One region of the Bradyrhizobium sp. 61 genome, then DNA from elsewhere that is predicted to be linked to it. Evidence: predicted binding sites of a transcription regulator. Region 1 holds the regulator's gene; each other region holds the start of a gene.

Region 1 (7,745 bases):
CAGAGCGCGGATACGAAATGCGCGGTGCGCTTGTCGGACGTGGTGGCGCCGCGCTCCTGCAACAGGCGCTCGATCTGCGCCATCGCCGCGGCAAAATTCTTGGCTGGACCGGCCCAGCGCGCGCTGTAGATGCCGGGCGCGCCATCGAGCGCGTCGACCACGATGCCGGAATCGTCGGCGAAGGCGGGAAGCTTGGTCGCCTGCGCCGCCGCGATCGCCTTGATCGCGGCGTTGCTGCGGAAATCGTTGCCGGTCTCGTCGGGCTCGGGCAGGCCGAGCTCACCGGCCGACACCGCCTCGATGCCGCAAGGCGCGAGCAGCTCCTTCATCTCGGCGAGCTTGCCGGGATTGTGGGTCGCGATGACGAGCTTTCCAGTGATTCGGCGGTGCATGGGCTTATTGACTACGCGACGGCCAGTTTCTGCAAGTCCACGAGCCGCGCGATACCCTTCTGGGCCAGCGCCATCAGCGCGAGGAATTCGTCCTGTGTGAACGGTTCGCGTTCCGCGGTGCCCTGCACCTCGATGATGCGGCCATCGCCGGTCAGGACGAAATTGGCGTCGGTCTGGGCTTCCGAATCCTCGGCATAGTCGAGGTCGAGCACGGGCGTGCCGTTGTAGATGCCGCAGGAGATCGCGGCGACGTTGTCGCGCAGCACCTTGGCCTTGATCATGTTGCGCGCCTTCATCCAGTTGATGCAATCGGCGAGCGCGACCCAGGCGCCGGTGATCGAGGCCGTGCGCGTGCCGCCGTCGGCCTGGAGCACGTCGCAATCGACCGTGATCTGGCGCTCACCGAGCGCTTCGAGATCGACGATGGTACGAAGCGAGCGGCCGATCAGGCGCTGAATCTCGACGGTACGGCCGCTTTGCTTGCCCGCGGAGGCCTCGCGGCGGGTGCGTTCGGAGGTCGCGCGCGGCAGCATGCCGTATTCGGCGGTGACCCAGCCGCGGCCCTGGCCCTTCAGCCACGGCGGCAGGCGGTCTTCCAGCGTGGCGGTGACCAGCACATGGGTGTCGCCGAATTTCACCAGGCAGGAGCCTTCCGCATATTTGACCACGCCGCGCTCCAGCGTCACGGGGCGCAATTCGTCGGGCGCACGGCGGCTTGGCCGCATGGGAAATCCTCCAAAACTCTCGGAAAAGGGCTATTCGCGGTGCTTGTAGGTGGGGTGAGGGTGGGCGGCAAGGCTTTTTCACCCCGGGTTTTCCACCCCGCAAACGCCACGCTTGTCAGAACCCTCCGGGATGGACAAATTATAAGCGTCTGAGAGGAGTTACCGTCCGTGGCCCATCACGATCCGATCCATCTGATCGCGCCGCGCGCAGGCCTCGCCCAGCTCAACGAGCGTTCCCGCGACATCTTTCGTCAAATTGTCGAAAGCTATCTCGCGACCGGTGAGCCGGTCGGCTCGCGCAATATTTCGCGGCTGATCGCGATGCCGCTGTCGCCGGCCTCGGTCCGCAACGTCATGGCCGACCTGGAACAGCTCGGCCTGATCTACGCGCCCCACACCTCTGCCGGCCGCTTGCCGACGGAACTCGGCCTGCGCTTCTTCGTCGACGCCCTGATGCAGGTCGGCGACCTCAATGACGCCGAGCGGCAGTCGATCCAGAGCCAGTTGACGTCGGTGGGTCACGCCCAATCGGTCGAGGCGGCGCTGTCGGAGGCGCTGACGCGGCTGTCCGGTCTCACCCGCGCCGCAGCGGTCGTGTTGACCCCGAAATCCAATGCGCGGCTGAAACACATCGAATTCGTCCGGCTGGAACCCGAAAAGGCGCTGGTGATCCTGGTCGGCGAGGACGGTCAGGTCGAAAACCGCGTGTTGTCGCTGCCGCCAGGAGTTCCCTCCTCGGCGCTCACGGAAGCCGGTAATTTCCTCAATGCGCGGATTCGCGGCCGCACGCTGGCCGAGGCGCGGCTCGAGCTCGAAACCGCGCTCGGCGAAGCCCGCGCCGAGCTCGACCAACTGACGCAGAAGGTGATTTCGGCCGGCATTGCGAGCTGGTCCGGCGGCGAGAACGAGGACCGCCAGCTGATCGTTCGCGGCCACGCCAATCTGCTCGAGGATCTGCACGCGCTGGAGGATCTCGAGCGCGTTCGCCTGCTGTTCGACGATCTCGAGACCAAGCGCGGCGTGATCGACCTTCTGGGGCGCGCCGAGACCGCCGAGGGCGTGCGGATCTTCATCGGCTCGGAGAACAAACTGTTTTCCTTGTCAGGCTCCTCCACCATCATCTCGCCCTATCGGGATGCCGCCGGCCATATCGTCGGCGTTTTGGGCGTGATCGGGCCGACGCGGCTGAATTATGCCCGCGTAATCCCGACCGTGGACTACGCCGCGCGCATCGTCAGCCGCCTCCTGGGGGGCTGATCGGCGTTTCCTCCGATCACGGGCGCTTGATTTTCGTGAGCTTAGGCACGATATCCGGGCCAACAATCCCTTGAGACGAGTTCGAGAAGAGAGCCGATGACCGATCGAGACCGGCAGCCCGACGACACGACCCCACCGACCGACGAGCCGGTGGTGTCAAAACCCTACATCATGCCCGACGATCCGGAGCCCGGCTCGGTCGAGCTGTTGCAGAAGGAAGCCGCCGAGGCGCGCGACCGCATGCTGCGGACGCTGGCCGAGATGGAAAATCTGCGCAAGCGCACCACCAAGGAAGTCGCCGATGCCCGCCTCTACGGCATCACCGGCTTCGCCCGCGACGTGCTCGACATCGCCGACAATCTCCAGCGTGCGCTCGATGCCGTTCCGGCCGAGGCCCGTGCCGCGGCCGACCCGGGCCTGACCTCGCTGATCGAGGGCGTCGAGCTCACCGAGCGCTCGCTGCTCAACGCGCTGGAAAAGCACGGCGTGAAGAAGTTCGATCCGCAGGGCCAGAAGTTCGACCCGAACTTCCAGCAGGCGATGTACGAGGTGCCGGATGCGTCGGTGCCTGCGGGCACCGTCGTGCAGGTCATGCAGGCCGGCTACACCATCGGCGAGCGCGTGCTGCGCCCGGCGCTGGTCGGTGTCGCCAAGGGCGGCACCAAGGCTGCACCGGCTGCGAACAGCAACGAAGTGAACTGAGCGGCGCACTGGTTGATCCTCATGGTGAGGAGGCGCGTCAGCGCCGTCTCGAACCATGCAGGCCCGGCTGTTGCAGCTCGGCCTTCATCCTTCGAGACGCGTGCTAAGGAGCACGCTCCTCAGGATGAGGGTTTGGCAGCTTTTCGCGCCGCTTACGCGCTCACCGCGATATCCGCGGACTGAATCCGCTTCACGCCGGCCTTGGCCATGTCGGCCCAGGCTTTTGCGAGCGAACCCTGCGTGTCGATGCCGCGGCAGGCGTCCTCCACCACATAGACCTCGAAGCCCGCCTTGCGCGCATCGAGCGCGGTCCAGGCGACGCAGAAGTCTGTCGCGAGGCCGGCGACGAAGACGCGCTTGATCTTGCGGCCCTTCAGGTAACCGGCGAGGCCCGTCGAGGTCTTGCCGTCGGCTTCCAGGAAGGCCGAATAGCTGTCGACGTCCTTGTGAAAACCCTTGCGGATGATGAGCTCGGCATGCGGGATCGCAAGGTCCTTCGACAGCGCGGCGCCATCGGTGCCCTGCACGCAATGGTCGGGCCACAGCACCTGCTTGCCGTAAGGAAGATCGACGGTCTCGAACGGCTTCTTGCCGGAATGCACTGACGCAAACGAGATGTGGCCCGGCGTGTGCCAGTCCTGGGTCATCACCACGTTCGCAAACGCTTTCGCCATCTTGTTGATGACCGGAACGACCTGCTCGCCTTCCTTAACGGCGAGGCTGCCGCCGGGCAGGAAGCAGTTTTGCACGTCGATCACGAGCAGCGCGGAGGCATCGTCCGGCTTGATCGATGCGGCCGCAAGGAGCGCGGTTGGAGCAAGGGCTACGAGAGCGCTTGTCCCAAGCGCCGCGAGGATTTGTCGTCGATCAAGCATCGTTCGCCTCCCTCCAGGATGATCCAATGGAAGGAAGCCTAGTTCCGTTCGTATACGAACAGAAGCCCGAAAATGCAGCCGGTTCTGTCCAGCGCTTGGGCTAACCCTTGGACTAACCCTTGAGACTAACCCTTGGGCTGGATGCCGTCGCGCACGGCGCGGAAGCGGGTGAAGGCGGCCGACCACTGGTCGCGCGGGGCGCTGGCGATGATGCGCAGCGAGGCGCCGCCGCTCGAGAAGCGGATCCACTGCACCACGGTCACGGGCGTCTTGTCCTTGCCGCTGACGCCGTCGATCCGGGTCTCGAAACCCTGCTGGCCGTTGATGCGGATCGGCTCGGACATGGTGACGCGCGACTCGCGCACGCCGGGGATCTGGAGCGCGGCCTCCTGGGCGAAGCGGGCGCGGTCGTCGGCCTGCTGCGGGGTGGCGCCGATCAGGCCGAGGATCATGAACGGCTTGGATTCATAGCCCGAGCTCTCATTGCCGTCGGCCAGGATGATGCTGGAGCCCGGCGCCAGGGTGCGGATGTCCTTGAAGTCGGCGAGATCGGTGATCTTGAACGGCATCAGCCCGATCTGCTCTTCGGCCGAGACCTGCTTGCGGGTGACGGCGCTCGCAAACATCTGCCGCACCGCCTCGTCGGTGTAGATCTTGGTCGCGTTCTCCGGGATCTGCACCGCGACATAGCCGGAGAAGCCGGCGCCCGGCACGATCATCGAGTAGCGCTTCACCGGCGTCTCGCCGGCCTTGCCGCTTTCCGTGGTGAAATAGGCAAGACCCGCGGGGGTCTCGAGCTTGTCCTGCTTGACGCCGGGGGTGCCGGCGGGATTGGAATTGAAGGCGCTCACGACCTCGCCATAGGCCGCCGGCGGCAGCTCGGTGATCAGCACCTTGACGTTGCCATCCTCGCTCTCGAAGCCCGGAAACGTCTTGGCCGTGCTCAGGCCGACCAGCGGCACCATGCCGAGGCGCAAGCCGGGCGGGAAAACGGCATCGGCCGCAAGGGCCGGAAGCGCCGTGGCGACGAGGACGGCGAGCGCTGCGAGGGGGCGAATGAGCTTCATGGGCACTCTGATTGGTTCACATTGAGGCCGTTCGATGGTCGGCCATTGGGCCGCTTTGTCGCGCAAAGCCGCCTTGATGGCGGCGGTCCGGCCGCCCGCCTTTTAACGGGTTTGGCCCGCCGGTAACAGGGCGGGGCAGATCACGGTGGCGGGGGCCGGCTGACGCCTGAACCTGTTAATAATTCCTCACCCGCAAGGGCGGTTGAGCCCGGATATGATCTTCCAAAACCCAATGTTTTCATGGCCGAAACTTGCGTTCGGTCCTTGCGGGCCCCTCCCCCCCTCCTATATGAGCGTCAACCATCGCAATATCGCGGATGTTTGATCTTAGGGGGTTTGGAGCGGGTGCCTCTTGGGCCCAGCCAACCTGCCGCAAAAACAAGGATATCAGGACCATGGGAAAGGTCATTGGGATCGACCTCGGCACCACGAATTCGTGCGTCGCCGTGATGGATGGCAAGAACGCCAAAGTCATCGAGAATTCCGAAGGCATGCGCACGACGCCTTCGATCGTCGCCGTGACGGACGACGGTGAGCGCCTCGTCGGCCAGCCTGCCAAGCGCCAGGCCGTTACCAATCCCGAGCGTACGTTCTTCGCAGTGAAGCGCCTCATCGGCCGCCGCTACGACGACCCGATGGTCGAGAAGGACAAGAAGCTCGTTCCGTACAAGATCGTGAAGGCTTCCAACGGCGACGCCTGGGTCGAGGCCGACGGCCAGACCTACTCGCCCTCGCAGGTGTCTGCGTTCATCCTGCAGAAGATGAAGGAGACCGCGGAAGCCCATCTCGGCCAGAAGGTCGACCAGGCCGTCATCACCGTTCCCGCTTACTTCAACGACGCCCAGCGCCAGGCGACCAAGGACGCCGGCAAGATCGCGGGCCTTGAAGTGCTGCGCATCATCAACGAGCCGACCGCGGCCGCGCTCGCCTATGGTCTGGACAAGACCAAGACCGGCACGATCGCCGTGTACGATCTCGGCGGCGGCACGTTCGATATCTCCATTCTCGAAATCGGCGACGGCGTGTTCGAGGTGAAGTCGACCAACGGCGACACCTTCCTCGGCGGCGAAGACTTCGACATGCGCCTCGTGGGTTATCTGGCCGACGAGTTCCAGAAGGAGCAGGGCATCAACCTGCGCAACGACAAGCTCGCGTTGCAGCGCCTGAAGGAAGCCGCTGAAAAGGCCAAGATCGAGCTGTCGTCGACGACGCAGACCGAGATCAACCTGCCCTTCATCACCGCGGACCAGACCGGCCCCAAGCATCTGACGATGAAGCTCACTCGCGCCAAGTTCGAGGCGCTGGTCGACGACCTCGTCCAGAAGACGGTCGAGCCCTGCCGCAAGGCGCTGAAGGACGCCGGCGTCACCGCCGGTGAGATCGGCGAAGTCGTTCTGGTCGGCGGCATGTCGCGCATGCCGAAGGTCCAGGAAGTCGTGAAGCAGCTGTTCGGCAAGGAGCCGCACAAGGGCGTCAACCCGGACGAAGTCGTGGCGATCGGTGCCGCGATCCAGGCCGGCGTGCTCCAGGGCGACGTCAAGGACGTGCTGCTGCTCGACGTGACCCCGCTGTCGCTGGGCATCGAGACGCTGGGCGGCGTGTTCACCCGCATCATCGACCGCAACACCACGATCCCGACCAAGAAGAGCCAGGTGTTCTCGACCGCCGAGGACAACCAGAACGCGGTCACCATCCGCGTCTTCCAGGGCGAGCGTGAAATGGCGGCCGACAACAAGATGCTCGGCCAGTTCGACCTGATGGGCATTCCGCCGGCCCCGCGCGGCATGCCGCAGATCGAGGTGACGTTCGACATCGACGCCAACGGCATCGTCAACGTCTCGGCCAAGGACAAGGCCACGGCCAAGGAGCAGCAGATCCGCATCCAGGCCTCCGGCGGCCTGTCGGAAGCCGACATCGAGAAGATGGTCAAGGACGCCGAGGCCAACGCCGAGGCGGACAAGAAGCGCCGCGAGGCCGTCACCGCCAAGAACGAGGCGGATGGCCTGGTGCATTCGACCGAGAAGGCTCTGGCCGAGCACGGTTCGAAGGTCGGCGAGCCCGAGCGCCGCGCCATCGAGGATGCCGTCAGCGACCTCAAGGAAGCGCTGAAGGGCGACGATGCCGAGGCGATCAAGGCCAAGACCCAGACGCTGGCCCAGGCTTCGATGAAGCTCGGCGAGGCCATGTACAAGCAGCAGGCCGAGGCCGACGCCAAGAAGGATGCGGCCAAGGACGACGTCGTCGACGCGGAATTCACCGAAGTCGACGACGACAAGAACAACAAGAAGTCCGCCTGATCCCCAAGAGGGTGATGATGCGGACGGCTTGGACCCCACACGCGCTACCGGCCTCCCCCCTCACGGGGGAGGCCGTCGTGTCGGGCTCGGCGGGGCGTGTCCCCGTTACGATCGATCAATTCCCAGCCGTTATGATGAACGTCGCCGTGCCGCCCTCTGCCGCGAAGCAAAGGGCTGCCTATATCGTCTCCTGGCGACGTTGTTCCGCTCCGACTTGAATCGCGATTGGATAGACCGAGTTCAACATGTCCACGTCCACCAAGCGCTGCTATTACGAAACGCTCGAAGTCGAACGCACTGCCGACGATTCCGTCCTGAAATCGTCCTTCCGCAAGCTTGCGATGAAATTCCACCCGGACCGCAATCCCGGGGACGACACCAGCGAAGTCAAGTTCAAGGAAATCAACGAGGCCTACGAGGTCCTCAAGGA
Region 2 (7,745 bases), on a different contig from region 1:
TCGTCGTCCTGATCCTGTTGATCCCGGTGCTGTGGTCGCCGCCGTTCCTGTTTCGCTTCTTCCTGTATCAGCCGTTCAACATCCCGTCGGGTTCGATGGCACCGACGCTGATGGTCGGCGACTACGTCTTTGCCGCCAAATATGCTTATGGCTACGGTCGCTATTCCTTCCCTTTCGCGCCGTCCTGGATCTCGGGCCGTGTCTTTGCTGCCGAGCCCGAGCACGGTGACGTCGTCGTGTTTCGCGCGCCAAAGGACACCTCGGTCGACTACGTCAAGCGCGTGGTCGGGCTGCCCGGCGACCGCATCCAGATGCGGCAGGGACAGCTTGTCCTCAATGACAGGCCGGTGACGCGCGTCGCGCTCGCAAACGGGCTCGCCGGCACCGCCTGCGGTCTGGATGGCAGCGTCAAGGTTAAGCGCTGGCGCGAGACGCTGCCCAATGGCAATTCCTACATCACCTACGACTGCGTCGAGAACGGCTACTACGACAACACCAATGTCTACACCGTGCCGCCCGGCCATTTCTTCGTGCTGGGCGACAACCGCGACAACTCGAGCGACAGCCGCGTGATGGCAACGATGGGTTTCATTCCGATGGACAACCTCGTCGGGCGGGTGACCCGGATCTTCTGGTCGCTCGATGAAGACGGCGAGCCGCACATGGAGCGGCTGGGGAAGGTCTGGTGAGGGGCCCCGTCATTCCGGGCTCGCGCTCCGCGCGCCCCGGAATGACGGGGGTAGAGAGTTTGCCCAAAACAAAAACCCCGGCATCGCTGCCGGGGTTTCGTAGTTCTTGAGGTGGTTGGACCTTAGAAGTCCATGCCGCCCATGCCGCCGCCCGGGGGCATCGCCGGACCGGCGCCGCCCTTCTTGGGCAGTTCGGCGACCATGGCTTCCGTGGTGATCAGGAGCGCGGCAACCGAGGCTGCGTTCTGGATCGCGGTACGGACCACCTTGGTCGGGTCGATGATGCCCTTGGTGACCAGGTTGACGTACTCGCCGGTCTGGGAGTCGAAGCCGTAAGCGTAGGTCTTGTTCTCCAGGATCTTGCCGACGATCACCGAACCGTCTTCACCGGCGTTGATCGCGATCTGGCGAGCGGGAGCCGACAGCGCCTTGCGCACGATCTCGACGCCGGTCTTCTGGTCGTCGTTCTTGGTGCGCAGACCCTTGAGCTGCTCGGAGGCACGGAGCAGGGCGACGCCGCCGCCCGGGACGATGCCTTCCTCGACCGCCGCGCGGGTCGCATGCATCGCGTCATCAACGCGATCCTTGCGCTCCTTCACCTCGACCTCGGTCGCGCCGCCGACGCGGATCACCGCGACGCCGCCTGCGAGCTTGGCGAGACGCTCCTGGAGTTTCTCACGGTCGTAGTCCGAGGTGGTCTCCTCGATCTGCGCCTTGATCTGGGCCACGCGCGCCTCGATGTCGGCCTTCTTGCCGGCGCCGTTGACGATCGTGGTGTTCTCCTTGTCGATCATCACCTTCTTGGCGCGACCGAGCATGTTGAGCGTGACGTTCTCGAGCTTGATGCCGAGATCTTCCGAGATCGCCTGGCCGCCGGTCAGGATCGCGATGTCCTGCAGCATGGCCTTGCGGCGATCGCCGAAGCCCGGAGCCTTGACGGCCGCGACCTTCAGACCACCGCGCAGACGGTTCACGACGAGGGTCGCAAGCGCTTCGCCTTCGACGTCCTCGGCGACGATGACCAGCGGCTTGCCGGTCTGCACCACGGCCTCGAGCAGCGGCAGCAGCTCGTTCAGCGAGGAGAGCTTCTTCTCGTTGATGAGGATGTAGGCGTCGTCCATCTCAACGCGCATCTTGTCGGCGTTGGTGACGAAGTAGGGCGAGATGTAGCCGCGGTCGAACTGCATGCCCTCGACGACGTCGAGCTCGGTCTCGAGCGACTTGGCTTCCTCGACGGTGATGACACCCTCGTTGCCGACCTTCTTCATGGCGTCGGAGAGGAACTTGCCGATCTCCGCATCGCCGTTGGCCGAGATGGTGCCGACCTGGGCGATCTCGTCGTTCGAGGTGACCTTCTTGGAGTTCTTGACGAGGTCGGCGACCACGGCTTCCACGGCCAGGTCGATACCACGCTTCAGGTCCATCGGGTTCATGCCGGCGGCAACCGACTTTGCGCCTTCACGAACGATCGCAGCCGCGAGCACGGTTGCGGTGGTGGTGCCGTCGCCGGCCGCGTCAGCCGACTTGGAGGCGACTTCGCGCACCATCTGCGCGCCCATGTTCTCGAACTTGTCGTCGAGCTCGATCTCCTTGGCGACGGTGACGCCGTCCTTGGTGATGCGGGGAGCGCCGAACGACTTGTCGAGGACGACGTTGCGGCCCTTGGGGCCGAGCGTCACCTTGACGGCGTTGGCGAGGATGTCGACGCCACGCAGCATCTTGTCGCGTGCATCGACGCCGAATTTGACTTCTTTAGCTGACATCTGGATTTTTCCTTAGGTGTTTAGCTGGTGGGGAGAGGGGGCTCTTAGGCCGCCTTCTTCTTGGAAGCGGGGACGTCGAGGACGCCCATGATGTCGCTTTCCTTCATGATCAGCAGGTCGACGTTGTCGATCTTGACTTCAGTGCCGGACCACTTGCCGAACAGCACGCGGTCGCCGACCTTCAGGTCGATCGGGATCAGCTTGCCAGCTTCGTCGCGGCCACCGGGGCCGACGGCGACGACTTCGCCCTGCGAGGGCTTTTCCTTGGCAGTGTCGGGGATGATGATGCCGCCGGCGGTCTTCTCTTCTGCGTCGATACGCTTGACCACGACGCGGTCGTGAAGCGGACGGAATTTCATGCAGTCCTCCTAAGTAGTTGCACGGTATGGGAATTTTTTGGCGTTAGCAGTCTGTGCCAGCGAGTGCTAGCACAGGCGAGGCTGAAATAGGACAGGAATTTTGCGGGGGCAAGGGCTTCTAGCAGAAAAATCGGCACTCTGAAGGCCCGGGTGCCAGAATCTCTTTACCATCGTTAACCCGCCCGGTGACCGTATTAGCACGGAGCCGCCTCTGCTGCTAAAGCATTGAATTTCAACAGCTTGTTAAACTTTTAGGCTTGAGATGGATTGTCAGTTTGCGTCACATTTCTCTCATGTGAGCGCATCAGTACCGGGTGGCTCGTAAGGCGCACACCGACCAAGCCGCCCCTTGAATGCGCTCCTGCAAAGGAGGTTGGCATGGGCTTGCGGAGTGGGGGCGTTTCCGAAGATTTCCGGAAACAGCTTTTGGGTTACGGGCTGACGACGGCGCAAATTCTCTATCGGATGCCCGATCATCCCTCGCTTCTCCAGACCTACGTCTGGCAGAACTACGACATGTTTCCGAAATTTCCGGCGCTGAAGGATTTCCTGGCGTTCTGGCAGGAGAAGCTCGACGGTCCGCTCCATTCGGTGACCGTCGCGCATTCCAAGCTGATCAAGCCGGCCGAGCTGCGCGCCGTGGATGGCGTGTTCCGGCTGCATTGAACAGCGCGCCGGCATCGTAGAGTGGGCAAAGGCGCGCTCGCGCCGTGCCTACCATCTCTCCACGATTGCATCTGGCAATGGTGGGCACGCTTTCGCTTTGCCCACCCTACGATATCTCGTTCTGTGCTAGCCTCCGCCTATAACAACAGGGAGGCGGCCCATGGCCAAGAAAACAAAATCGCGCAGTGCAGCCCAGGCCGCGGTGAAGAAGCGGAGCGGAGCCAAGGCCGTGGCACGATCCTCGGCGCGCAAGGCGGTGAAGGCGAAGGCGCGCACGACACCGGCGAAGGCCGCTCCGAAAAAGCCCGCGCGTCCCAAGCAGCGCATCGCCATCAGCCATCACCGCGAGGAAGACTTCAAGGCCGATGGCCTGCGCGTCTACGCCAAGTATCGCGACCTCGGCATCGCCGAAGCCAGCCACGGCCTCGCGCAAGCCCACGTGATCCGCCTGCAAGGCCCCTGCGATCCGAACGAGGTGTCGAAGCTGCACTTCCACGACGTCGAATTCCAGATGGTCTACGTGCTCAAGGGCTGGGTGAAGACCTACATGGACGGTCAGGGCGAGACCTTGATGAAGGAAGGCAGCGCCTGGACCCAGCCGCCGAAGATCAAGCACATGATCCTGGATTATTCGGATGACGTGGAGCTGCTGGAGGTGATCCTGCCGGCGGAGTTCAGGACGGTGGAGTTGAAGGCCTGATGTCATTCCGGGGCGCGCGCAGCGCGAGCCCGGAATCCATTTCTCGGCATGTGCTGACGCCCGATGGATTCCGGGCTCGCCGCTTCGCGGCGCCCCGGAATGACGGTGGAGAGAGCCTAACTCAACACCCCCACCACCGCGCCCATCAAACACGTCGTCAGCGTCCCCGACACGATCGACTTCAGCCCGAGCGCGTTGATCTCCTCGCGCCGCTCCGGCGCCATCACCCCTAAGCCGCCGATCATGATGCCGAGGCTGGCGAAATTGGCGAAGCCGCACATTGCGTAGAGCATGATCAGGCGCGAGCGCGGATCGAGCGTATCGGGCGGCAGTTTTGAGAAGTCGACATAGGCGATCAGCTCGTTGAGCACGGTCTTGGTGCCCATCAGGCTGCCGGCGGTCACCGCCTGGTCCCAGGGCAATCCCATCAGCCAGCACACCGGCGCCATCACGAGGCCCAGCAGGCGCTGCAACGAGATCGCGGCGCCCCCGATGTTTGGCAGCAGGCCGAGGATGGCATTGACGAGATAGACCAGCGCCACCAGCACCAGCAGCATGGCGACGATGTTGATCAGCAGTTCGATCCCCGCGCTCGTCCCCTTCACGATCGCATCCATCGGGCCGGAGACATCCATCTCGGGATCCTCCAGCGCGCCGCCGGTGCGCTTGTCTGACGTCTCCGGCACCATGATCAGGCTGACGAGGATCGCGGCCGGCGCACCCAGCACCGAGGCGATGACGAAATGGGCGGCGGCATCGGGAATGAGCGGCGCCAGCAGCGTCGCGTAGAGCACCAGCACCGTGCCGGCGATGCCGGCCATGCCGCCGGTCATCACCAGGAACAATTCGCTGCGCGTCATCTGCGCCAGATACGGCCGCACGAACAGCGGCGCCTCGACCATGCCGAGGAAGATGTTGGCCGCGGTCGAGAGCCCGACCGCGCCGCCGACGCCCAGCGTCCGCTCCAGCAGCCAGGCCATGCCACGCACGACCGGCGGCAGCACGCGCCAATAGAACAAGAGCGTCGTCAGCACGCTCATGACCAGCACGATCGGCAGCGCCTGGAACGCCAGGATGAAATCGGCGCCCGGCACCTTCAGATCGAAGGGCAGGGGACCGCCCCCGACATAGCCGAACACGAAGGAGGAGCCGGCGCGCGAGGCCGCGGAGATCGCGCCGACCGCGTCGTTGATGGCGCCGAAGGCGCGCGCGACGACGGGCACCTTTAGGAGCACGACCGCGGTGACGAAGGTTGCGACAAGCCCGATCGCTGCTTGGCGAGCCGAGGCCGCGCGGCGATTCTCGCTCAGCACCCAAGCGATCAATAGCAATGCGAAAACGCCGAGTGCCGATTGCAGCCGAAGCATGATGTCCCCAAACCCTCAATGATTATGGCCGCGCGTGCGTTGCAAACGCAATGCCGGAAGGCCGTCGAAGCCGCCCGCTGTTGACAAGCAGGCCTGCGTCAGCCACGCGGGGCAGGTCGAAATCAGGGGGCGGACGGTCCAAGCGTGACCCAAGAGGCGATGACAGAGCAGCCGATATCCTCGAATCCGCCGGTCACCGCCCGCGCACTTCTCTCCCACCGCGCCTTCCTGTTCTTCCTGCTCTCGCGCAGCCTGTCGCGCTTCTCCAGCCAGATCGCGGCGGTCGCGATTGGCTGGCAGATCTACGATCTCACCGGCTCCGCCTTCGATCTCGGCATGGTCGGCCTCGTGCAATTCCTGCCCACCGCGCTTCTGGTGTTCGTCGCCGGCCACGCCGCCGACCGTTTCGAGCGCAAGCGCGTGGTCCAGCTCTGCCAGCTCGTGGAAGCCGCGACCGCGCTCTATCTCGTGATCATCACCTATCTCGGCCTGGTCAGCGAGGTGCAGATCTTCATCGCGACCTTCGTGCTCGGCATTGCCGGCGCCTTCGAGAGCCCGACCACCGCTGCGCTGCTGCCGCTGATCGCGCCGCAGGGATCGCTCCAGCGCGCAACCGCAGTCGCGAGCGGCGCGGGGCAGGTCGCAACCATCACCGGGCCGGCGCTCGGCGGCTTTGCCTACGCGGTCGCGCCGCATCTTGCCTATGCCGTGATGCTGCTGTTCTGGATTCTCGGGATGATTTTGACCGGCTTCATCCGGCCGCGTCCGCAGGCGGTCTCCAAGGAGGGGACGGACGCCGACAACATCTTCGCCGGCGTCCGCTTCATCCGCAGCAACCCGGCGATCCTCGGCACCATCTCGCTCGATCTGTTTGCCGTGCTGTTCGGCGGCGTCACCGCGCTGTTGCCGATCTATGCCCGCGACATCCTCCAGACCGGCCCGATGGGGCTCGGGATCTTGCGCGCCGCGCCCGCGGTCGGTGCGCTGCTGATGACCATGGTGCTGGCGCGTCACGCCATCTCGCGGCATGTGGGCCTGCGCATGTTCCAGGCTGTGATCGTGTTCGGCGTCGCCACGGTCGTGTTCGCTCTGTCGTCGTGGATGTGGCTGTCGGTGTTGTCGCTCGCGGTTCTCGGCGCGGCCGACACGATCAGCGTCGTGATCCGCTTCTCGCTGGTGCAGCTCTCAACCCCCGACGAGATGCGCGGCCGGGTCGGCGCGGTGAACTTCCTCTTCATCAACGCCTCCAACCAGCTCGGCCAGTTCGAGAGCGGCGTCGCGGCCGCGCTGCTCGGCGCGATGCCTGCGGCCGTGCTCGGCGGCGTCTGCACCGTCGCGGTGGCGCTGCTGTGGATGAAGCTGTTTCCGAGCCTGCGGCAGGTGGAGAGCTTGGAGTAGGGCTCCGCTCTCTCCCCGTCATTGCAGGTGCGATGAAGCAATCCAGACTGCTGACGTGGAGTCGTGATCTCTCACCAGGAGACCACGACGAGACTGCGTTGGTCGTCCCAGTTGTCGAGAAAGCTGGTTCGGAAATCTTGCTGTGCCTCAGCGATCGTTAGTTCGAATATTCTCTGCGCGTACGATTTTTCAACGAACATCCCGTCCGGGAGGAATTCATTGAAAAAGGCGTCGGCGACAGCGTTTCTTTGATACCCGATCTGCTTGGTGTAGACGACATCCTCCAATCTATCGATCATCGGATACTGCTTGATCTTGAAGGTCTTCAATCTCTTCAAGGCATTTGGCGGCAGTTGCGGCTTCGGCGCGAAAAAGCTTCTCTTGTCGGTAAAGTATAGACCTGTCTGGCTCGGGTTCATCGGATCCGATTCACCTGTGGGGCAGAAATAAAAGCTGTCGGAGAATTTTCCGATCCCTGACAGCTCCCGTTGATGAAGCGCTTGGTAGTAGTCTTGCGCGGAGAATCCGTGATCGGAAAGAAGCCGCTCAAAGTCGATATACTGATTTGTTTTCTTGCGGCTGAATTGAACGATCTTCTGAAGTTGAGCCTGCTCGACGTCGATGATGACGGGAAAATCAGTGACGTCATCGTCGATGTGAAGATGATATATGTCCAAACCCATTTGTACCGTTCCGAACGATTTGCGGAGCCGCCGGGCAATGGCCGGGATTATGGCTCTACCCTAGGTGGATCATACCTTGGTTCGGGATTGTGACATGCTTTCTCGCCGTTGCCCGCCTCT
Region 3 (7,745 bases), on a different contig from region 1:
CGGATCGACCGCCTCCTGCTGGAGACCTGCGCCTTGCTGATATCCACCCTGCATCTGCGGCTCGCCCATCGGTGGCAGGCGGCGCTGGTCGTAATAGCCGGGCTGCTGCTGATAAACCGGCTGCTGCGGCGCGTAGGCCGGGCCGCGGCCGGGACCGTCACCGAACAGGAACTCGATGAAGCCGCCGCCCATATTCGCATTGGAGGCGACACGCACCGGCGCCGGCTGCACCTGCGGCTGGTAGAGCACCGCGGGCGGATCGTTCGGCACACTATTGTCGAAGGCGCTGGCGCTGTTCGCGCCGGCAATGAAGGTGCAAGCGCTGCCGAGCAGCGCGACAGACATTTTCTTGAACATCGACGTACTCTGTACTGTTTCGTCTAGATCACATGCGTCGTGCAGAGCCGATGGCTGACCGGCGACCGCGACGTGGTCAATAAAGAGCAAAAGCCGCTTTGTTTGGTAAACGTATCAGCCGTTTCGATTCACCACGTCGCGAGCGAGGGTGCAATTTGGCGATCAGCGTTTATTTTCGATGAACGCCGCAGGCCCATGGTTAATCGCTTCTTTTCGCGCCGTCGCGTGCGGCCGCGCAACAGTTCCCGCTGTGAACCTCGTGTTAAATTGCTTCTGCCTACAAAGACGCGTGAGTGAGGTGGGGGGAGTTCCTGATGGCTATTCACCGCAAACGTTTTCGTGTCGAGGAGGCTATTGTCGGCGAGATGCCCAGCCCCGAAATGATTGAGGAGGCTGCGCCGATGCATAACGAGATCATGGCGGAGCTGCGTGCGATCCGCGCACAGATGGCGAAGGGCACCGTGCCCTTGTCCGGCAGCGCGGCCATGGCGGCGATCGACGCTTCCACTGCCCACGAGCTCTCTGAAGCTCGTACCATGCTCGATACCTACCGGGCACAGATCGAGCAGTGCGAGAAGCTGAAGGTCGAGCTCGACCTCATCCACGACGCCATCGATCGCACCAAGCGCGAGATCGCGACGCTGCACGGCAAGAGCTTCGACGGCGGCGAGATGGCCAAGGTCAATGGCGAGCTCGGCGCGGTCGTCGGCGGCACCGAGCAGGCGACCCAGCAGATCCTCGAAGCCGCCGAATCGATCGACCAGGCGGCCAGCGCGATGTCCAAGGTGCAATCGGCCGACCAGCAGAAGCGGCTCGCCGACGACATCCAGGAACGCGTCATCTCGATCTTCGAAGCCTGCAACTTCCAGGACCTGACCGGCCAGCGCATCAGCAAGGTCATGACCACGATGAAGTTCATCGAGCAGCACATCAATGCGATGATGGAGATCTGGGGCGGCGTCGACGCGATCAAGGCCCATGTGCCCGCGCCGGCCGACACCCGCAGCGAGGACGAAAAGCTCCTCAACGGCCCCAAGCTCGCCGGCGACGTCGGCCACGCCTCGCAGGACGACATCGACGCGTTGTTTGACTGATCGGGCGCGACATTACGGAAAAACAAAACGCCGGCGCTGAGCCGGCGTTTTTTTGTTTTGGAGCCATCCCCTCCACTGTCATCGCCCGGCCTTGACCGGGCGATCCAGTATTCCAGAGGCGGCGGTGATTGAGCCGAGAGGCCGCGGCGTACTGGATGCCCCGGTCCCGGCTCCGCCAAGGCTACGCCGAGGCCCAGACGAGCGCTCGGCTCGCCGAAGCTTCAGCGAAGGCGGCAAGCCGCGGCATGACGAAGGAGAGACTACGCCCGCGGCGCGCAGCGGACGTAGACCATGTTGCCGTAGCGGGTGGCGGCGTCCTTGTCGATGAAGCGGGTGATCAGGACGCGGCCGTCGAAGGAGACGATCTCGCGGTCCTGCTCGCCGGGGGTGGGACCCGCCGGCCCGATGTAGTTCTTGCCGCTGGGCGAGCCCTTCAGCCGCAGCTCCTGCGGCGTCGCCTGGTCGGCGAGATGCATGATCACGCCGCCGGAGGAACCGGCGGTGATCACGTAGGGATTCTTGCACTGCGCCCGGGCCGCGGCCTCGGTGCGGGCGCGGTCGGCCGGGTTCTGGAACGAGGCAAGACCCCAGCGGCCGACGATCTCGTCGGCGCGGATGCTCGCCGGCATTTCCGGGCCGGTGCCGGGCTCAGCCTCGGGCGGCGGCGAAGACGACGAGAACGACGGCAGGCTCATACCGCCGCCGCAGGCGCCAAGCAGCAGCGCCAGGCAGGAGGCGGCCGCCAGATTGGCAACCGTGCGTGCGTGAGCTGACCTGATCATGACATTCCCCCGAGCAAACCGTCCCCCAAATGAGACCCCGACCGCATCCCTCCTGCAGCCAAGCGCAAAACCGCTGTCGGAGCAATGACGTCCTTTATACGCCAGCGCGACCAATAAGTTTCTCCAGACACGATCCTATATCCGCCTCACCAATCGCTTAACCACCCTTGCTTGACAGGATCGCGGCCAAGCCATATTTCCGGGCGCACTATTAGCACTCGGAAAGCCCGATTGCTAAGCGCGCCGTTCGATCCTCGGCAAGAGGGTGGACGGACGCCGCCCCTACCCACTTCCATTCCTTCCGAAGCGAGCCTCCAAAGGGAAACGTCATGGCTAAATCCAAATTTCGTCCGCTGCATGACCGCGTCGTGGTCAAACGTATCGACGCCGAGGAAAAGACCAAGGGCGGCATCATCATTCCGGACACCGCCAAGGAAAAGCCGTCCCAGGGCGAGGTCGTCGCCGTCGGCCCCGGCGGCCGCGACGAGGCCGGCAAGCTGATCCCGATCGACCTCAAGGTCGGCGACCGCGTGCTGTTCGGCAAGTGGTCGGGCACCGAGGTCAAGATCGACAACGAAGAGCTCCTGATCATGAAGGAGTCGGACATCATGGGCGTCATGGCCTAAGGCCGTCAGCCTGAACAGCCGCTGAATGTCATGCCCGGATCGCGCGATCCGGGCATTCGGTCATTCCGCAAGCGGTAGACACGTCACGAAACACGAGGGATTGAAGAAATGGCTGCCAAAGACGTCAAGTTTTCCGGAGACGCGCGCGAACGCATGCTGCGCGGCGTCGACATTCTCGCCAACGCCGTCAAGGTGACGCTCGGTCCGAAGGGCCGCAACGTCGTCATCGAGAAGAGCTTCGGCGCACCCCGCATCACCAAGGACGGCGTCACCGTCGCCAAGGAGATCGAGCTCGAGGACAAGTTCGAGAACATGGGCGCGCAGATGCTGCGCGAAGTCGCCTCCAAGACCAACGACACCGCGGGCGACGGCACCACCACCGCGACCGTGCTGGCCCAGGCCATCGTGCGCGAAGGCGCCAAGGCGGTTGCCGCCGGCATGAACCCGATGGACCTCAAGCGCGGCATCGACACCGCGGTTACGGCTGTCATCAAGGACATCGAGAAGCGCGCCAAGCCGGTCGCCGCCTCCTCCGAGGTCGCCCAGGTCGGCACCATCTCGGCCAACGGCGATGCCGCCATCGGCAAGATGATCGCCCAGGCAATGCAGAAGGTCGGCAACGAGGGCGTCATCACCGTCGAGGAGAACAAGTCGCTCGACACCGAGGTCGACATCGTCGAGGGCATGAAGTTCGACCGCGGCTATCTGTCGCCCTACTTCGTCACCAACCCCGAGAAGATGACCGCCGAGCTCGAGGACGCCTACATCCTCCTGCACGAGAAGAAGCTGTCCGGCCTGCAGGCCATGCTGCCGGTGCTGGAAGCCGTGGTGCAGTCGGGCAAGCCGCTCGTCATCATCGCCGAGGACGTCGAGGGCGAGGCGCTGGCCACCCTGGTCGTCAACCGCCTGCGTGGCGGCCTGAAGGTCGCCGCCGTCAAGGCGCCGGGCTTCGGCGACCGCCGCAAGGCCATGCTCGAGGACCTCGCGATCCTCACCGGCGGCCAGCTCATCTCTGAGGACCTCGGCATGAAGCTCGAGAACGTCACGGTGAAGATGCTCGGTCGCGCCGGCAAGGTCGTGATCGACAAGGAGAACACCACGATCGTCAAGGGCGCCGGCAAGAAGCCGGAGATCGAGGCCCGCGTCGGCCAGATCAAGGCCCAGATCGAGGAAACCACCTCGGACTACGACCGTGAGAAGCTCCAGGAGCGCCTCGCCAAGCTCGCCGGCGGCGTCGCGGTGATCCGCGTCGGCGGCGCGACCGAGATCGAGGTCAAGGAGAAGAAGGACCGCGTCGAGGACGCGCTCAACGCCACCCGCGCCGCGGTGCAGGAAGGCATCGTCCCCGGCGGCGGCGTCGCGCTGCTGCGGGCCAAGAAGGCGGTGGGCCGTCTCACCAACGCCAATGCCGACGTCCAGGCCGGCATCAACATCGTGCTGAAGGCGCTGGAAGCCCCGATCCGTCAGATCTCCGAGAACGCGGGCGTGGAAGGCTCGATCGTGGTCGGCAAGATCCTGGAGAACAAGTCCGAGACCTTCGGCTTCGACGCCCAGAACGAGGACTATGTCGACATGGTCGAGAAGGGCATCATCGATCCCGCCAAGGTGGTCCGCACCGCGCTGCAGGACGCCTCGTCCGTGGCCGGCCTGCTGGTGACCACCGAGGCCATGGTCGCCGAAACGCCGAAGAAGGAAGCTCCGCCCGCCATGCCGGGCGGCGGCGGCATGGGCGGCTTCTAAGCCTCCGTTCCGTTACAATGTTGCGAAGGCCGCCTCCGGGCGGCCTTCTTTTTTGCCGACCCTGCCCCTTCTGCTTTCCAATTCAACCGGCGGCCAAAACCCACTACGGTGGCGCGCCGATTCGATTGCGCGAGGATTCATCGATGCGTGCGCTTCTGGTTTGTTCGACAGCCCTTTTGGCGGCCCTGCTTGCCGTCTCGCCCGATGTCGCATCGGCCCAGATGAAGCTGTCGCCGAAGGCCACGGCGCCGGGCGGGACGGAGACCCGCTATTTCACCTCGATCGACGGCCTGATGGACGGCAATGCCGACGTGATCCTGAAGGAGACGCGGCAGGGCAAGACGGTGACGGCGGCCGTGCTCGACGTCTGCTATCCCGTCGCAAAGAATTCCGACCGCAAGGACCGCTTCGTCGTCAATCTCCAGGTCGCGGGCCAGAACCTGACGGGCACGACGCAGAGCCTCGGCGAGAAGGCGCCCGTCACCGTCAAGCTGCTGCGCAAACAATCCGGCGACACGTTCGAGTTCCGCGGCCAGATCGCGATCGGCCAGGCCGTGACCGAGGTCACCTCGCCCGACAATTCCGATCTCAGCGAGAAGGAATTTCAGGACAACCAGACCTCCGACGACGGCATCACGCCGCAGCCGAAGGATTTCACCGACGTCTCTCCGGAAGCGATCGCGGTCAAGGTCAAGCTGGATGCGGCGACCGAGTTCCTGAAGAGCCTGAAGGGCCAGGACGTCGAGGTGACGCTGGCGAGCCTGACCGTCGGCTGCGACGCGCTGCGTGCCGGCGAGCAGACCATCAACATGTCGGTCGATCCGGAACGCGCCGGCGCGCTGCTGGCGAAGTTCAAGGCGATGCCCGGCGTCACCGCGGCGGGCTGGACCGCGGGCATGACCGAGATGGACCGCACCATCCGCTTTCCCGCGGCCGATTGGCGCGACGGCGACAAGATCAGCCGTGACAAGCTCGCCTCAGCCGTCGCCGGCGTGCTGAGCCGGACGCTTGCGGCAAAGCAGGTCTCGCACAGCTTCAACCCGGCCACCGGCAAGCTCAAGCTCGTCTTCAAGCGGCCGAACCAGGATTTTCCGGCACTCGAGCTCACCGACACGATCGAGGTTGCAGGCCTCATCTCGCCCGACAAGCCCGGCACGACCGACAAACTGATGCTGTGGATCGGCAGCCCCTCGACCACGACCGCCGATGAGAGCAGCGGCGCCAAGCTCAATCTCTCGGATGACGCTTCGGCCGACGAGGAGGGCGATCAGCCCGACGACAACGGCTCAGTCGAGGCCCTCGCGAAAGAGCTGAAAGGCCAGCGCTGGGACGCCGACAAGTCGGTGTGGAAGTAGACTCTCGTGCCCCGGACGCAGCGCAGCACGTCAGTGATGCGCTGCAGAGCCGGGGCCCAGAGGCCGCAAGCGAAGTCGCCGATCGAGTCTGGGTCCCGGCTCTGCGCAGCAGCGTTGCACGCTGCAGCGCATCCGGGACACGAGACCTAATTCCCCGTCGTCCTGAAGCGCAGCGGCTTGGGACCGATCAGCGTCAGCACGTCGCCCTGGCGCTTCCAGGTCTCGACGCTGCCCAGCGCCGCGACGAGCTCGTCGTCGGCCTGCGCTCTGGCCGGCGGGCAGGAACGATCCTGGATCTGGCCGGGCATGAAGATCACCGTGTTGCCGGCGACCGAGAACTGGCCCTTGCCGCCCTTGCACCAGAGCTCCAGCACGACTTCGCCATTGTCGCCGATCTCGATGTTCGGAATCCGCTTCGAGCCCGGCTGCGGCAGGGCCTCCAGCGTCATCTCGGTACCGAACGGAAAACCGTCCTCTGCACGCGCGAGCGTGGACATCGCGAGCATTGCAACCGCCAAACACGCCATCTGCTTTAGCGAAACCATGAGACCTCTCGACCGACCTGATTTGCGGCACCTTCTATAAGACGGCGACGCAGTTGAGAAGGTTCGCGGACGCTAAAGCGCGATGAGATTGGGATGAATCGTCATCGCGCTTCAGGTTGTTGTTTGAGCATGATTTTTTCGGAAAACCGCTTCGCACTTTTCCGGATCATGCATCAGATGCAAAAATCCCCGCAAGGCGAAGCCCTGCGGGGATTTGCGTTGAAGCGAGACGTGGCCTGCTACTTCAGCACCATCGCCGTGAACGGCCAGACATAGGCCTGCAACGTCACGAACAGGCCGACTAGGGAGGCCAGCACGATCGAGTGCCAGAATACGAAGCGCAGGATCGTGCCCTCATGGCCGTACCAGTTGGTGGCAGTGGAGGCGACCACGATCGATTGCGCGTCGATCATCTTGCCCATCACGCCGCCGGACGAGTTGGCCGCGGCCATCAGGATCGGCGACAGGCCGAGCTGCTCGGACGTGATCTTCTGGAGGTTTCCGAACAGCACGTTGGAGGCGGTGTCCGACCCCGTCAGCGCCACGCCGAGCCAACCGAGCAGCGTGCCGAAGAAGGGATAGAGCACGCCCGTTGCGGCAAAGGCGAGGCCGAGCGTTGCGTCGACGCCGGAGAGCCGCGTCAGCGTCCCGATTGCGAGCATCGCCGAGATCGTGATCAGCGAGATCGCGCAGAGCCGGATGGTGCGGCCGTATTGGATCAGCAGCCTGCCGGGACCGACACCCATCAGGAAGCCGGAGATGATCGCGGCAATCAGCATGCCTGTGCCGGTGAAGGACAGGTAGGTGAAGCCGAACACCGCGCTCTCTTTGGTCGGCCCTGGCGCGACCGGCGGCATCTTGTTGATCATCTGATGCAGCTCGGGAACGGGATAGTTCCAGGTGAAGATCGAGTTCGCCCAGGTCTTGAAGCCGCCATTGCCCCAGACCAGCATCACGATGCAGACGATGATCCACGGCAGCAGCGCGCTGAACAGCTCGCTCTGCGTCAGCGGCGTCTTGTCGAGCGGCTTGGCCGCGGCCATCGTGGCGGCCGATTCATCGCGGCCGCGCAGCGCCGGCGACAGCCAGAGCTGCCTCGGTTGCCAGACCTTCAGGAACAGGATCAGCGCGCCCATCGAGATCAGCGACGCCCCGATGTCGACGATCCAGGGATTGATGAAGTTCGAGATCACGAATTGCGGGACCGCGAACGACACGCCGGTGACCAGGATTGCCGGCCAGACGT

Evidence for each region. The regulator HrcA, encoded in region 1, represses chaperone genes, less so after heat shock. The targets are predictions, from matches to a motif close to GTTAGCACTCNCNNNNNGNGAGTGCTAAC.
Region 2: IVB46_RS03365 (co-chaperone GroES) is a predicted target of HrcA. The motif match lies at 2,854-2,882, and genes of this name have one in related genera.
Region 3: IVB46_RS27720 (co-chaperone GroES) is a predicted target of HrcA. The motif match lies at 2,444-2,472, and genes of this name have one in related genera.

Annotation. Positions count from the first base shown of each region.
Region 1 is NZ_JADPIU010000082.1:232,156-239,900, reverse strand. Features, by position in the region: gene rdgB (RdgB/HAM1 family non-canonical purine NTP pyrophosphatase) at 1-392, opposite strand, end outside; gene rph (ribonuclease PH) at 404-1,117, opposite strand; gene hrcA (heat-inducible transcriptional repressor HrcA) at 1,286-2,374, shown strand; gene grpE (nucleotide exchange factor GrpE) at 2,471-3,076, shown strand; gene pncA (bifunctional nicotinamidase/pyrazinamidase) at 3,229-3,951, opposite strand; gene IVB46_RS31985 (hypothetical protein) at 4,077-5,018, opposite strand; gene dnaK (molecular chaperone DnaK) at 5,414-7,315, shown strand; gene dnaJ (molecular chaperone DnaJ) at 7,561-7,745, shown strand, end outside.
Region 2 is NZ_JADPIU010000008.1:125,084-132,828, reverse strand. Features, by position in the region: gene lepB (signal peptidase I) at 1-689, shown strand, start outside; gene groL (chaperonin GroEL) at 812-2,452, opposite strand; gene IVB46_RS03365 (co-chaperone GroES) at 2,497-2,811, opposite strand; gene IVB46_RS03360 (usg protein) at 3,190-3,477, shown strand; gene IVB46_RS03355 (cupin domain-containing protein) at 3,638-4,177, shown strand; gene IVB46_RS03350 (nucleoside transporter C-terminal domain-containing protein) at 4,294-5,544, opposite strand; gene IVB46_RS03345 (MFS transporter) at 5,704-6,942, shown strand; gene IVB46_RS03340 (hypothetical protein) at 7,014-7,625, opposite strand.
Region 3 is NZ_JADPIU010000072.1:74,579-82,323, forward strand. Features, by position in the region: gene IVB46_RS27705 (L,D-transpeptidase) at 1-357, opposite strand, end outside; gene IVB46_RS27710 (protein phosphatase CheZ) at 672-1,451, shown strand; gene IVB46_RS27715 (hypothetical protein) at 1,712-2,233, opposite strand; gene IVB46_RS27720 (co-chaperone GroES) at 2,563-2,859, shown strand; gene groL (chaperonin GroEL) at 2,968-4,599, shown strand; gene IVB46_RS27730 (hypothetical protein) at 4,743-5,954, shown strand; gene IVB46_RS27735 (META domain-containing protein) at 6,101-6,499, opposite strand; gene IVB46_RS27740 (L-lactate permease) at 6,739-7,745, opposite strand, start outside.